One region of the Streptomyces sp. NPDC002787 genome, then DNA from elsewhere that is predicted to be linked to it. Evidence: riboswitches for the same ligand, from Rfam matches in the RefSeq annotation. Region 1 holds a riboswitch; the other holds the start of a gene.
What was found. A riboswitch is a leader RNA that binds a small molecule or an ion and turns the genes downstream of it on or off. The one in region 1 is predicted to bind S-adenosylmethionine.
Positions count from the first base shown of each region.

Region 2: another riboswitch for S-adenosylmethionine. It lies ahead of thrC (threonine synthase); the one in region 1 lies ahead of ACWD26_RS03640 (aminotransferase class V-fold PLP-dependent enzyme).

Region 1 is NZ_JBSFVC010000002.1:342,437-350,185, forward strand. It holds gene qcrA (cytochrome bc1 complex Rieske iron-sulfur subunit) at 1-610, shown strand, start outside; gene qcrB (cytochrome bc1 complex cytochrome b subunit) at 607-2,247, shown strand; gene trpD (anthranilate phosphoribosyltransferase) at 2,382-3,446, shown strand; SAM riboswitch class IV at 3,693-3,809, shown strand; gene ACWD26_RS03640 (aminotransferase class V-fold PLP-dependent enzyme) at 3,954-5,315, shown strand; gene ACWD26_RS03645 (glycerate kinase family protein) at 5,276-6,502, opposite strand; gene ACWD26_RS03650 (SLC13 family permease) at 6,613-7,749, opposite strand, start outside.
Region 2 is NZ_JBSFVC010000012.1:109,562-117,310, reverse strand. It holds gene ACWD26_RS18305 (extracellular solute-binding protein) at 1-841, shown strand, start outside; gene ACWD26_RS18300 (DUF3263 domain-containing protein) at 1,093-1,320, shown strand; gene otsB (trehalose-phosphatase) at 1,338-2,198, shown strand; gene ACWD26_RS18290 (alpha,alpha-trehalose-phosphate synthase (UDP-forming)) at 2,307-3,740, opposite strand; gene ACWD26_RS18285 (glucosyl-3-phosphoglycerate synthase) at 3,942-4,913, opposite strand; SAM riboswitch class I at 5,045-5,201, shown strand; gene thrC (threonine synthase) at 5,220-6,503, shown strand; gene ACWD26_RS18275 (MoaD/ThiS family protein) at 6,604-6,879, shown strand; gene ACWD26_RS18270 (cold-shock protein) at 7,342-7,548, shown strand.

The DNA.
Region 1 (7,749 bases):
GCAGGGCGCCAAGGAGTCCGCGCTCGGCCGTCGCAAGCTCATCCGCAACACGATGTTCGGCGCGCTGGCCCTGTTCCCGCTCTCCGGCGTCGTCCTGCTGCGCGACCTCGGTCCGCTGCCCGGCACCAAGCTGCGGCACACCACGTGGGCCAAGGGCAAGAAGCTCGTCAACATGAACACCATGGAGCCGCTGCGTCCCGCGGACGTCGCGGTGGGGTCGCTGACCTTCGCCATGCCGGACGGCCTGGACGAGCACGACCACGACTTCCAGAAGAACATCGCCAAGGACGCCCTGATGATCGTCCGGATCCAGCCGGACGACATCAAGGACAAGCGCGAGCTGGAGTGGTCCCACGAGGGCATCGTGGCGTTCTCGAAGATCTGCACCCACGTGGGTTGCCCGATCTCCCTGTACGAGCAGCAGACGCACCACGTGCTCTGCCCCTGCCACCAGTCCACCTTCGACCTCGCCGACGGCGGCCGGGTCATCTTCGGCCCCGCGGGTCACGCCCTGCCGCAGCTGAGGATCACCGTCGGCGAAGACGGCTACCTCGAAGCCGTGAGTGACTTCGAAGAGCCCGTCGGTCCTGCCTTCTGGGAGCGCGGATGAGCACTACGACCACCACAGACGCGCGCGACAAGCGCGGGAAGGCACCGGCCGGCGAGCGCGTCGCCGACTGGGCCGACGGCCGGCTGGGGATCTACTCCCTGGCCAAGGCCAACATGCGCAAGATCTTCCCCGACCACTGGTCGTTCATGCTGGGTGAGATCTGCCTCTACAGCTTCATCATCATCATCCTCACGGGTGTGTACCTGACGTTGTTCTTCCACCCCTCGATGAACGAGGTGGAGTACCACGGCCCGTACGTCCCGCTGCAGGGCCAGCTGATGTCCGAGGCGTTCAACTCGACCATGCACATCTCGTTCGAGGTGCGCGGTGGTCTGCTGATCCGGCAGATCCACCACTGGGCCGCGTTGGTCTTCCTCGCCGGCATGTTCGTGCACATGATGCGCGTGTTCTTCACCGGCGCGTTCCGCAAGCCGCGTGAGATCAACTGGCTGTTCGGCTTCCTGCTGTTCGTCCTCGGCATGTTCACCGGCTTCACCGGTTACTCGCTCCCGGACGACCTGCTCTCCGGCACCGGTGTCCGCTTCATGGAGGGCGCGGTCCTGTCCGTGCCGATCGTCGGCACGTACCTGTCGTTCTTCCTCTTCGGCGGGGAGTTCCCGGGCGGCGACTTCGTGGCCCGCTTCTACTCCGTCCACGTCCTGCTGCTGCCGGGCATCATGCTCGGCCTCGTGGTGGCGCACCTGATCCTGGTCTTCTACCACAAGCACACGCAGTTCGCGGGCCCCGGCAAGACGAACAACAACGTCGTCGGCATGCCGCTGCTGCCGGTGTACATGGCGAAGGCCGGCGGCTTCTTCTTCCTGGTCTTCGGTGTCATCGCGATCATCTCGGCGATCGCCACGATCAACCCGATCTGGACCATGGGCCCCTACCGTCCGGACCAGGTGTCGACCGGCGCCCAGCCCGACTGGTACATGGGCTTCTCCGAGGGGCTGATCCGTGTCATGCCCGGCTGGGAGATCAACTTCTGGGGTCACACGCTCGTCCTGGGTGTGTTCATCCCGCTGGTGATCTTCCCGCTGGTCCTGGTCGCGATCGCGGTCTACCCGTTCATCGAGTCCTGGGTCACTGGCGACAAGCGCGAGCACCACATCCTGGACCGCCCGCGCAATGCCCCGACCCGTACGGCCTTCGGTGTCGCGTGGATCACGTGGTACATGGTCCTGCTGATCGGTGGTGGAAACGACCTCTGGGCGACCCACTTCCACCTGTCGATCAACGCCATCACCTGGTTCGTCCGGATCGCGTTCTTCGTGGCCCCGGTCGTCGCGTTCGTCATCACCAAGCGCATCTGCCTCGGCCTGCAGCGCCGGGACAAGGACAAGATCCTGCACGGTCGCGAGACCGGCATCATCAAGCGCCTGCCGCACGGTGAGTTCATCGAGGTCCACGAGCCGCTCAGCCAGGAGCAGCTGCACACGCTCACGGCGCACGAGCAGTACGTGCCGGCGCAGATCGGTCCGGCGGTCGACGAGAACGGTGTCGCCCGCAAGGTCACGCGCCGCGAGAAGCTCCGCGCCAAGCTGAGCAAGGGCTACTACAGCGAGGACAACCAGATCCTCAAGCCGTCCGTCGAGGAGTACAAGGAGATCACGAGCGGCCACGGCCACCACTGATCGCTTCGCTTCGCCACACCACGGTCGAAGGGCCCCCGTCCGATCTTCGGACGGGGGCCCTTCGCCGTGCTCCGACCTGGATAGGGTGGGGTTCACAGGATTTCTGATCTACGACGACAACCAGGAGCGGCCCGATGAGCGCTGTGACCCCCGCTGGAGGCGACACCGCGGCGGGCCGTTCCTGGCCCGAGGTACTGAACGCCCTGCTGTCCGGACGGGACCTGAGCGCGGACGAGACGGCCTGGGCGATGGGCCTCGTCATGCGCGGTGAGGCGACGGACGCGCAGATCGCCGGGCTCGTGGTGGCGCTGCGGGCCAAGGGGGAGACCGTCGAGGAGATCGGCGGGTTCGTACGGGCGATGTACGAGCACGCCAACGTCATCGAGGTCTCGGGAAAGACCGTCGACATCGTCGGTACGGGCGGCGACGGCGCCAAGACGGTGAACATCTCCACGATGTCGTCGATCGTCGTCGCCGGTACGGGCGCGAAGGTCGTCAAGCACGGCAACCGCGCGGCCTCGTCGGCGTCGGGCGCCTCGGACGTCCTGGAGAAGCTGGGCGTCAATCTGGAGCTGACGCCCCAGCGCGTGGCCGAGGTCGCCGAGGAGGCCGGGATCACCTTCTGCTTCGCGGCGAAGTTCCACCCGGCGATGCGGCACGTGGGAGCCGCACGAGGGCAGCTGGGCATCCGGACCGTCTTCAACGTCCTGGGGCCGCTGACCAATCCGGCGAAGGTGAGGGCACAGGCGGTAGGTGTGGCCGATCCCCGGATGGCGCCGATCGTGGCGGGCGTCTTCGCCGAGCGCGGCAACTCCTCCCTGGTCTTCCGCGGCGACGACGGCCTCGACGAGCTGACGACGACGGCGACGTCCCGGGTGTGGATCGTCCGGGACGGCAAGGTGACGGAGGAGTCCTTCGACCCCCGGGACGTGGGGCTGGAGCTGGTGCCGGTCGAGGCGCTGCGGGGAGCGGACGCGTCCTACAACGCGGATGTCGCGCGACGGCTGCTGGGCGGGGAGACCGGTCCTGTGCGGGACGCGGTGCTGCTCAACTCCGCGGCGGCGCTGGTGGCGTTGGAGCCGACGTCCGCCTCGCTGGCGGAGCAGTTGCGGGGTGGGATGGAGCGGGCGGCGGAGTCGATCGACTCGGGGGCGGCGCGGGGAGTTCTTGAGCGGTGGGTCGCCGCGACGAACAGGTAGTTCTTCGGGTGCGGGTGTGTGGGGGCTGGTCGCGCAGTTCCCCGCGCTCCTAAAAGACCAGGCCCTGCGGGCCTGAAAAGCACGGGGGGCGCAGCCCCTGTTTTTCAGGGGCGCGGGAACTGCGCGAGGAGCCCCACTCAGCCGCACCCGCCATCGCTCCCGCACCCTCCGACCCATCAGGCGCCCCATCCCGCCATCCGGACACGAGTTGCGGCGCGGCGATCACCTCACGTACGTTTTTCGGCAGGTCATGAGCGACAGCCACAAGGCCCCGGCCGGCTGTCCGGCAACCCTCCGTCCGTGGCGGGGTGCCCCGGGTGAAGACCAGGTCGTAGGCACAGAGGTCTACGGCAAGCGCGGACCCCTCGCGAACCCAGGGGTCCTGGTCGTTCGAGGGAGCCTTCCGTGAGCAAGCGAATGCGATAGGGCCGCCGAGCCCCGCCTCCGCGCACCCTTTTCCTCTTTCCGCATGCCTTCCTTCCGCATGCCTCTCACGGGAGTTCACCCATGTCTGTCTCCACCCTTGCCGCCGCCCAGTCCGTTTGCGCCCCGCTGCCCGTTCTGGGACGGGATGTCACCGTCCCGCTCGTCACCGGCGGCGAGGTCACCTACGCCGCACTCGACTACGCCGCCAGCGCCCCGGCGCTGCAGCGGGTGTGGGACGACGTGGCGGCGTACGCGCCGTACTACGGCAGCGTGCACCGGGGCGCCGGTTACCTCTCGCAGCTGTCCACCGACCTCTTCGAGAACGCCCGGAACACCGTCGCCGAGTTCCTGGACTGCCGGGACGACGACCAGGTCGTCTTCACCCGGTCGACCACCGACTCGCTCAACCTCCTCGCCGCCGCGCTGCCCGCCGACTGCCAGGTCTTCGTCTTCGAGACGGAGCACCACGCCTCGCTGCTGCCGTGGCGCAACGCGCGGGTGACGTACCTGGACGCCCCGCGTTCGCCCGCCGAGGCCGTCGCCACGCTGGAGCGGGCCCTCGCCGACCGGGACCCGCACGGCCCGGCCCTCGTCTGCGTCACCGGTGCCTCCAACGTCACCGGGGAGATCTGGCCCGTGCGCGAACTGGCCGCCGCCGCGCACGCGCACGGCGCGCGGATCGTGCTCGACGCGGCCCAGCTCGCGCCCCACCACCCCGTCTCCGTAAGGGAGTTGAGCGTCGACTGGGTCGCCTTCTCGGGGCACAAGCTGTACGCGCCGTTCGGCTCCGGCGTACTCGCCGGGCGCGCCGACTGGCTGCGCGAGGCGGACCCGTACCTCGCGGGCGGCGGAGCCAGCCGCAAGGTGACCCGGCGTACGGACGGGGGCGTGGACGTCGAGTGGCACGAGAGTGCCGCCCGGCACGAGGCCGGCTCGCCCAACGTCATCGGGGCCTACTCCATCGCCTCCGCCTGTAAGGCCCTCACCGATGCCGGGTTCGAGACACTGGTCGCCCGTGAGCGGCACCTGATCGACACGGTCCGCGCCGGTCTCGCCGAGGTGCCCGAGGTCCGGGTCCTCTCCCTCTTCGGCGACGACGCGCCGCGCGTCGGCGTCATCTCCTTCGTCGTCGAGGGCTGGAACAGCTCCCACTTCGCCGCCGCCCTGTCCGCCGAGTACGGCATCGGCGTGCGCGACGGTCTCTTCTGCGCCCACCCGCTGGTCCGCACCCTCCTCGGCAGCGACCCGCAGACCCAGGGCGAGTGCGGCGCCCCCGAGGCCGCGCCCGGCGAGCGGTCCCTCAACGCGATCCGGGTGAGCTTCGGCGCGGGCACGCCCGACGAGCACGTGGAGCGGTTCGTGGGCGCGGTGAAGGAGCTCGTGCGGGAGGGCGCGAAGTGGAACTACCGTACGGAGGACGGGCGTTGCGTCCCCGCGGTGTGATTCCCGCCGCCCGACGCGGTCACCCGCGCGCCCAGCACGATCATCCGCAGGGCCCGTTCCGTGGCGTCCGTGAGGAGTTCGCTCGCGCGGACCATGGCCTCGGCGAGCGCCATCGGGGCGGGCAGGATGCCGGTGTACGCGTCCACGCCCGGGACCTCGTGCGCCCCCTCGCCCAGGGTGCCCGCGAGGGCGAGGACCGGGCGGCCGTGCAGCTTGGCGCGGCGGGCCACCTCGGCGGGGACCTTGCCACGGGGGGTCTGGTGGTCGAGGGCGCCCTCGGCGGTGATGACCAGGTCGGCGCGGGCGAGCCGGGCGTCGAGGTCCAGGTGGCTCAGCAGGACCTCGAAGCGGGGGAGCAGCCGGGCCCCGAGGGCGGCCAGCCCGGCACCGAGACCGCCGGAGGCACCGGTGCCGGGGCCGCCGTGCAGGTCCGTGGTGGTGGGCGCGAAGTCCCGTAGGTCCCGGGTGAGGACGTACGCCCAGTTCTCCAGGCCGGCCGACAGCTCCTCGACCTGCTCCGGCGTCGCGCCCTTCTGGGGGCCGAAGACCCGGGCGACGCCGCGTTCGCCGCACAGCACGTTGAACGGGTTGCAGGCGACCAGGAGTTCCACGTCCTTGAGGCGAGGGTCCAGACCGGACGGGTCGACTCGGTCCAGCCGGATCAACTCCCGTCCACCCGGCGGGAGTTCGGCACCCTTCGCGTCCAGCAGCCGGGCGCCGAGCGCCTGGAGGGCACCGGCCCCGCCGTCCGAGGTGCCGGAGTCGCCGCAGCCGATCAGGACGCGGCGTACGCCGGTGTCGAGCGCGGCACGGATCAGTTCGCCGACGCCGTAGGTGGTCGTGGCGCCGGGGTCGCGGAGGGCGCCCGGGACGAGGGAGAGGCCCGCGACGGCGGCCATCTCCACGACGGCCGTCTGCGTCATGGTCGGGTCGTGGGAGCCGAGGAGGGCGAAGTGGGTGTCGACCGGTTCGCCGATCGGGCCCGTGGCGAGCAGGGAGACCAGGCGGCCCCCGGTGGAGGCGGCCAGCGCGGCGGCCGTGCCCTCGCCGCCGTCCACCAGGGGAATGAGGTCCACTTCGGCGTCGGGCACGACCCGGCGGACACCCTCCGCGATGGCCTCGGCTGCGGCCTCGGCGGACAGGGACTCCTTGAAGCCACTGGGGGCTACGGCGACTCGGTTCAGCATGCTGCTCAGGGCTCCTATGGGTCGGTCGGTCAGGACGTCGGCGGACGTGAGGTCGAGGGGGGCGTCGCGGCTCGGAGACGAGCGGACGGCTTGGTGGGCGCGCGGGCGTCTCACGGGACCAGTGGCACGCCCAGCAGTGGCCACACCGCCACGGTGAAGAGGACGACCAGGGCGGCGGTCAGCGGGGCCAGGACGGCGGAGAGGCGTAGCAGGTCGCGCGGGGTGTAGGTGGGGGTGTCGGGGAGGTCGGCGAAGAGGGCGACCGGCTTCGCGGAGGCCGGCAGGGTGTGGCAGAAGCCCGCGGCGGCGGTGGAGGCGAGCGCGGCGGCGACCGGGTTGACCCCGGCGCCCACGGCCGCCGCGACGACCAGGGGCACGAGCACCGACGAACGCGCCGAACGGGACTGCAGGACGAGATGGGCGGCGGTGCTGATCACCACGACCACCGCCAGGAACACCAGCGGCGTCACCCCCGTCGGCATCCCGGAGACCAGCCACTTCGCCGCTCCCGAGTCGCTGAGCGCGACACCCATCGCCATCGTCGCGGCCATGAAGAGCAGCATCGACCAGGGCACCGTCTTCAGCGCGTCCTTCAGCCGTACGGTGCCCAGGGCCGGCGAGGAGGCGACGACCGCGCCGATCAGCGCGACCACGGCCGGCGAGACCCGGTGGAGCGGCTCGCTGCACCACAGCACCACGACCGTGGCCAGCAGCAGGGCGCAGCGCGACTCGGCGGGGGACCAGGGGCCGGTCACCGGCTGCTCGCTGTGCAGCTGGATCTCCTCCACCGTGATCTTCACGGGGCCGCGGCGGTCCTCGCGCCGGGTCGTCGTCAACAGGACGGCCTCGGCGGCCAGATGGGACGACACGATCGCCAGCGGCAGCCCCAGCAGCAGCCACTCCGTGAAGCCGATCCGGTCGCCCGTCGCCTCCCACAGCACCGACACGGTGATCAGATGCGCGCCCGCACCGATCAGGGTCGCCACCGCCGACAGAAGGATCACGGTCGGGAACAGCAGCGCCAGCATGACGACCAGTCGCTTCCGGTCGGCCAGTGCCTTGGCGAGCGCCAGGAACACGGGCAGGGCGAGGGCCGCCCGGCCCGAGGTGGCCGGCACCGCGAACGCCGTCACCACCAGCGCGGCCGTCGTCAGATGCGTCAGCTGCCGTACGGTCCGCGCCCCGCTCACCAGGAACGCCGCGGCCCGGCCCGCGAGGCCCGTCCGGGTCACCGCCGCCGCCAGGAC
Region 2 (7,749 bases), on a different contig from region 1:
GCCGTTCGCCGCGTCCACCCGCGTCCTCTTCTACAACAAGAAGCTCTTCGCCGAGGCGGGCATCGACAGCGCCCCGCGCAGCTGGAGCGAGCTGGCGGCGGACGCCGAGGCCCTCGGCGAGGCCGGTGTCGAGACCCCGTACGCGCTGCCGCTCGGGCCCGAGGAGGCCCAGGCCGAGACGATGCAGTGGCTGCTCAGCGGCGGCGCCGGCTACACCGACAACGTCGGCACCTACCGGATCGACTCCGAGGAGAACGTGCGGACCTTCACCTGGCTCAAGGACGAACTCGTCGACAAGGGCCTCACCGGGCCCACCGCCCCCGCCGAGCTCAACCGCGCCGACGCGTTCGCCGCGTTCGCACGCGGTGAGGTCGGGATGCTCAACGGGCACCCCAGCCTGATGCGGATGGCCGCCGAGCGGGGTGTCGCATACGGGACGGCCGTCATGCCCGGGCGGGACGACCGGGACCATCCCACGATGGGGGTCACCGACTGGATGATGGCGTTCAAGCAGAACGGGCACGGCGAGGAGATCGGGGACTTCCTCGACTTCGTTTACAGCGACGAGAACGTGCTCGCGTTCTCCCGTGAGTACGACCTGCTGCCGGTGACCGCGTCGGCGTCGGAGGCGATGGCCGCGTCCGAGGACGACGCGGATCTCGGGCCGTTCCTGGACGCGCTTCCCAGCGCGGAGCTGTACCCCGTGGGCAAGACCTCCTGGGCGGATGTCAGCGCGGCGGTCAAGGAGCAGATCGGGCGGGCGGTGCGGCCGGACGCGAAGCCGGGGGTCGTGTTGGAGCAACTGCAGCAGACGGCGACCGTCGCGGACAGGGAGGACTAGGGCGCGGCGGGGCGCCTCATAGCTCGGGGGTGCGGGTGCGTCGGCGGGTGCGGGTGAGTGGGGGCTGGTCGCGCAGTTCCCCGCGCCCCTGAAAAGCAGGGGCTGCGCCCCGCTTTTCATCGGCCCGCAGGGCCGTCTTTCAGGGGCGCGGGGAACTGCGCGAGCAACCACGAACCACCCGCACCCGCCGACGCACCGCACCCCCGCGAACCCCCCGGCGCGATGTCACACCCCTCCGCTACGGTCGTCCCATGGACGAGCTCGACCCCCGTGAACAGGCCATCCTCGCCCTGGAGCGCCAGGGCTGGCCCCGCCCCGGCGCCAAGGAGCGGGCCATACGGGAGCGGCTCGGCCTCGCCCCCGTGCGGTACTACCAGCTGCTCAACGCCCTGCTCGACGACCCACGCGCCCTCGCCCACGACCCGGTCACCGTGAACCGGCTGCGGAGAGTGCGAGAGGCCCGCCGGGCCGAGCGATGACGGATAGGGTCGGAGACATGGGCAGCCACAAGGACGCAGAGAACCCCAAGGCCACCTTGCCGACACCCGTGACCCCGGCCGGGCGGGACGCGCTGGACGCGATCCTCGCCGACCCCGGCCGTACGGTGATCGCGCTCGACTTCGACGGCACCCTCGCCCCCATCGTCCCCGACCCCGAACAGGCCCGCGCCCACCCCGACGCGGTCGCCGCGCTGGCCGCACTCGCCCCCAAGGTCTCCTCCGTCGCCGTGGTGACCGGCCGCCCCGCCGCTGTCGCCGTACGCCACGGCGGCTTCGCCGGTGTCCCAGGCCTGGAACACCTCGTCGTCCTCGGCCACTACGGCGCCGAACGCTGGGACGCCGCCACCGGCACCGTCACCGCCCCCGCCCCGCACCCCGGCGTCGCCGCCGTCCGCGCCGAACTGCCCGCCTTCCTCGACGGCGTCGGCGCCCGGCAGGGCACCTGGATCGAGGAGAAGGGCCGCGCGCTGGCCGTCCACACCCGCCGCGCCACCGACCCCCAGGCCGCCTTCGAAGCCCTCTGCTCGCCCCTGACCGACCTGGCCACCCGCCACGGCCTCATCGTCGAACCCGGCCGCCTCGTCCTCGAACTCCGCCCCCCGGGCATGGACAAGGGCGTGGCCCTGCGCGAGTACCTGACGGAGACCGCCGCCGAGTCCGTCCTCTACGCCGGCGACGACCTGGGCGACCTCCCCGCCTTCGCCACCATCGAAAAGCTACGCACCGAAGGCACCCCCGGTCTGCTGGTCTGCAGCGGCAGCGCGGAGGTCACGGAACTGTCGGAGCGGGCGGACGTGGTGGTGGAGGGCCCGGAGGGAGTGGTGCGCTTGCTGGCAGCAATCGCCGAGCACGTATAACGAGGGGGTGCGCGCGGTTCTTTTCAGGGGCGCGGGGAACTGCGCGGGCAACCACACACCACCCGCACTCGCCCGATGCACAGGAACCCCCGAGCTGTTAGGCGCCCCTCACTCCTCCAACGCCCGCAACTGATCCAGGAACCACCGCGTCGGCGGCAACGCCGTAGCCGCGGCGGCGAGCCGTTTCGTACGCTCACCCCGCTCAGCCGCCGGCAGGCACAACGCCTCGTGCAACGCCTCCGCCGTACCGACCACGTCATAGGGGTTCACCCCCACCGCGTCGTCCCCCAGCTCCTCGTACGCCCCGGCCTCCCGCGACAGCACCAGCGCACACCCCTCGTCGGAGACCACCGGCACCTCCTTGGCGACCAGGTTCATACCGTCCCGGATGGGGTTCACCAGCGCCACGTCCGCCAGCCGGTACGCCGCCAGCGACCGCGCGAAGTCGTCCTTCAGATGGAGGATGACCGGGGTCCAGTCCGGCGTGCCGTACCGCTCGTTGATGTCGTCCGCGACCCGCTGGACCTCGGTCATGTAGTCCCGGTACACCGCGAGGTCCTGCCGCGACGGGTACGCGAGGGCGACGTGGACGACGCGCTCGCGCCAGGACGGCTGGTCGTCGAGGAGCTGCCGGTAGGCGTGCAGGCCCCGCACGATGTTCTTGGACAGCTCCGTGCGGTCGACGCGGACGATCGTGCGGCGCGGGGTGCCGTCGGGGGCCGTACCGATCTGCTCCCGCAGCGCGGCCATGCGTGCGTCGACGTCCGCCTCGTGGGCGCGGGCCCGCAGGAAGTCCGCGTCGGCGCCCAGGCCGTGCACGCCGATCCGGGTGCCGGAGGAGATGCCGGGGCCCAGCACGGCGTGACAGCACTCGGTGAACGCGTCCGCCCAGCGCTGTGTGAGGAACGCGGCCCGGTCGGCGCCGAGGATGCCGCCGAGCACCTTCGCGGCGATGTCGTCGGGGAGCAGCCGGAAGTACTCCACCGGCGCCCACGGGGTGTGTGAGAAGTGGCCGATGCGCAGGTCGGGGCGGAGTTCGCGCAGCATGCGGGGGACCAGGGTCAGGTGGTAGTCCTGCACGAGCACGGCCGCGCCGTCCGCCGCCTCCTGCGCGAGCGCCTCGGCGAAGGCGTGGTTGTACGTCTCGTACGAGGCCCACTGGCGCCGGAACTCCGCGTCGAAGGACGGCTCCAGCGGGGTCTGGTAGAGCATGTGGTGCACGAACCACAGCGTGGAGTTGGCCACGCCGTTGTAGGCGTCGTGGTGCACGTCGGCGGGGATGTCGAGCATGCGGACGCGCTGCCCTCCGGTCGCGTCCACGGAGAGGTGGGCGCCGGAGGAGCGCCGTACCGCCTCGCGGTCGCCGTCGCCCAGCGCCGAGCAGACCCACACCGCGCCGACGTCCGGTCCGATGGCCGACAGGCCCGAGACGAGCCCGCCTCCGCCGCGCTTGGCGGTGAGTGCGCCGGTTTCGTCGAGCGAGAAGGAGACCGGGCCGCGGTTGGACGCGACCAGGACTTCCGCGCCGTGCGTTGATGCCATACGGCTCAACCTAGCCAGCGGTGGAACCGGTCAAACGTACGGTTCGGCCGTATACAGGAGCGCCCCGGGGGGTGGGGGGTGCCTGTGGGACGGCGAGTGCGGGTCCGGTGGGGGCTTGTCGCGCAGTTCCCCGCGCCCCTGAAGACCAGGCCCTGCGGGCCTGAAAAGCACGGCCCGCCACTCGACCGCTCGACCCCTCGCTCAAGCGGCCCTCCGCCGCGCGTACTCCGTGATCTCGATCATCGGCGGCCTCTCCTCCAGGTCCACCGAGTACGTCCGCGGCTCGAAGCCCTCCGCACCCCGCTCGAACTGGGTCAGGACGGGCCGGACCAGGTGGCCCCGGGCCAGCCGGAGCTGAGCCGTTCGATAGATCGCCGCGGACATGCGGCCGAGCGCCGCGCCGTCCTGGTGGCGGTGCTTGCGGACGCCCACGTCGACCTGCGCGAGCGCGTCGAGGCCGACCAGGTGGAGCGCGTCGATCAGCATGCCCAGCTCCACGCCGTAGCCCACCGGGAAGGGGAGCTGTTCCAGCAGGGATCGGCGGGCCGCGTACTCGCCGCCGAGGGGCTGGACGAAGCCGGCCAGCTGGGGCCAGTGCATGTTGAGGAGGGGGCGGGCCATGAGTTCGGTCACACGGCCGCCCTGGCCGGCGGCCGTCGTGCCGGAGGCGCGCCCGTCGGACACCGTGAGGGGGCGGTCGTACATCGCCTTGACGAGGTCGACGCCGGGATCGGTGAGCAGCGGGCCGACGATCCCGGAGACGAAGTCGGAGGAGAACTCCTTGAGGTCCGCGTCTATGAAGCAGACGATGTCGCCGCTCGTGACGAGGAGGGAGCGCCACAGGACCTCGCCCTTGCCGGGGGCGGTGGGCATACGGGGCAGGATCTCGTCGCGGTGGACCACCGTCGCCCCGGCCGCCGCGGCCACCTGGGACGTACGGTCGGTCGAGCCGGAGTCGACGACCACGATCTCGTCGACGAGCGGGACCTGCAGCATGAGGTCATGGCGGATGATCGCGACGATGTCGCCGACCGTCGCCTCCTCGTTCAGCGCGGGCAGGACGACGCTGATCGTCTGTCCCGAGGCCCGTTTCGCGGCCATGATCTTGTGGAGCGGGCGGTCGGCCATGGACCAGGAGCGGGTGCTCAGCCAGCGCTCGACTTCTTTCAGCACAGTGCGCGGCTCCTCTGCGTTCATCTCGCGGTTCGGACGGCTCTCTCAACTGTCCTGGCCTTCGGTTACAGTCTTGGACAACGCTGGTGACCATCGCATGTCGGTGTTCGTGTGCGTATACAACCAAATACCGCTCATCCAGAGGGGCAGAGGGATACGGCCCGATGAAGCCCCGGCAACCCTCCAGCCGGTCTCGTGACGATCACTGTCGATCACCCCGCGAGGCTCCCGGCTAGGGAAGGTGCCAAATCCGTCTCACGGCGAGATGCGTCGTGAGGAAGATGAGGAGAAAGGGCCTCGCCTCACATGGCTGCGCAGACTGTTGTAACCGAATCCACGAAGACCGTCGACCTCGGCCCCGCCGCCGCCCTCAGCTGTCGCGAGTGCGGTCACCGCGTTCCGCTGGGACCGGTCTTCGCCTGCGAGGAGTGTTTCGGGCCGCTGGAGATCGCGTACGACTACTCCGCCTACGAGGCGGAGGAGCTGCGGAAGAAGATCGAGTCCGGGCCCGCCAACATCTGGCGTTACGCGCCCCTGCTGCCCGTCCCGGCCGATGTCGCCGACAAGCCGAACATCAACCCCGGCTGGACCCAGCTCGTCAAGGCCGACAACCTGGCGCGTGAGCTGGGCGTGACCGGCGGGCTCTACATCAAGGACGACTCCGGCAACCCGACGCACTCCTTCAAGGACCGCGTAGTCGCCCAGGCCCTGGAGGCGGCCCGCGCCTTCGGCTTCACCACCCTCTCCTGCTCCTCCACCGGCAACCTCGCCGGTGCCGTGGGCGCCGCCGCCGCGCGCGCCGGTTTCCGGTCCTGTGTGTTCATCCCGCACGACCTGGAGCAGGGCAAGGTCGTCATGGCCGCGATCTACGGCGGCGAGCTCGTCGGCATCGAGGGCAACTACGACGACGTGAACCGCTTCTGCTCCGAGCTGATCGGCGACCCGGCCGGCGAGGGCTGGGGCTTCGTCAACGTCAACCTGCGGCCGTACTACGCGGAAGGGTCGAAGACGCTCGCGTACGAGATCTGCGAGCAGCTCGGCTGGAAGCTGCCGGACCAGCTGGTCGTGCCGATCGCCTCCGGGTCGCAGCTCACGAAGATCGACAAGGGTCTGCAGGAGCTGATCAAGCTCGGGCTCGTCGAGGACAAGCCGTACAAGATCTTCGGCGCGCAGGCGGAGGGGTGCTCGCCGGTGTCGGTGGCCTTCAAGGCCGGGCACGACGTGGTGCGGCCCCAGAAGCCGAACACCATCGCGAAGTCGCTCGCGATCGGCAACCCGGCGGACGGGCCGTACGTCCTCGACATCGCCCGGCGTACGGGTGGGGCCGTGGAGGACGTGAACGACGAGCAGGTCGTCGAGGCGATCAAGCTTCTCGCGCGGACCGAGGGGATCTTCGCGGAGACCGCGGGCGGGGTGACGGTCGGAGTCACCCGGAAGCTGATCGAGAACGGGGTGCTCGACCCCTCGCTGACGACGGTCGTCCTCAACACGGGGGATGGTCTGAAGACGCTGGACGCGGTGGCCGGGACCGGGCTCACCGCGACGATTCGGCCCAACCTTGATTCGTTCCGTGCGGCTGGTCTTGCGTAAGGCTCGTTACCGCTAGTTGTTCGGCTGCGGGCCTGTGAGGGCTGGTCGCGCAGTTCCCCGCGCCCCTCAGGTTCGCTGCACTTCCCGGAGGTTTCACATCATGTCCGTCAACGTACGCATTCCTACCATCCTTCGTACCTACACCGGTGGTCAGGCCGAGGTTCAGGCCGAAGGAGCGACCCTCGCCGAGGTCATCGCCGACCTGGAGAAGAACCACAACGGGATCGCCGCCCGGGTTCTGGACGATCAGGGCAAGCTGCGGCGGTTCGTGAATGTGTACGTGAATGACGACGATGTCCGGTTCGAGCAGGGGCTGGAGACGGCCACGCCCGACGGTGCGGGCGTGTCGATCATCCCGGCCGTCGCGGGCGGCTGACCCGCGGTCAGTACCGGCCGGTAGTAACCGTCGGTAACAATGATTACCGAGCGTTCATCGAATTGCCCCCTCCGCGAGAGAAGCGGAGGGGGCAATTCTCTATGATTGAGCACGGTACAGTTGGGGAACCCGGGCCGATCACCGTAGTGATTTCATGCCGGGCGCATATTTGATCGCGCCGCACGCCCTATATGAAGTAGCCAAAGTGTGCATGACTTTTGCGTGTTTCATTCCTTTTGTGGGGCCCGACTTGCCCTGAATTCGGGGGAATTGTTCGTACATTCCCGACCGGTCGTGTCCAGAATTCTCGTCCGATTGCCCTGTTGCAGAGGGCAGTTGGACAGATACATTCGGCCGCGGTCGACGCGTTCCGGCGCACACCCCCAACCGTTGGGGGGTGAGGTCTGACCCGGATCCACGAAGTGTGGATCTGTGCAAGGGCCAGTAATAGGGGAGTTAGGCATGGCTCAGGGCACCGTCAAGTGGTTCAACGCGGAGAAGGGGTACGGCTTCATCGCGGTCGACGGTGGTGCGGATGTATTCGTCCACTACAGCGCGATCCAGATGGACGGTTACCGCACCCTGGAAGAGGGCCAGCGGGTCGAGTTCGAGATCTCGCAGGGTCAGAAGGGGCCGCAGGCGGACATGGTCCGGCTGGCGGCCGGCTGAAGTACGCGCCGGGTTTCAACGCAGCGACGTTCTTCGTTCTTTTCGGGAGGGCTCGCACCCCGTACAGGGGTGCGGGCCTTCCTGCGTGTGGGGGTGACCTAGAGGCTCCGAGCCGCTGACGAGCCGCGTCGAGCCGCTGCCGGGAGGGCGCGCGGGGGCGCGTTCACCTGCGGATCACCGAGAGGCGCTTGCACTCGCAGG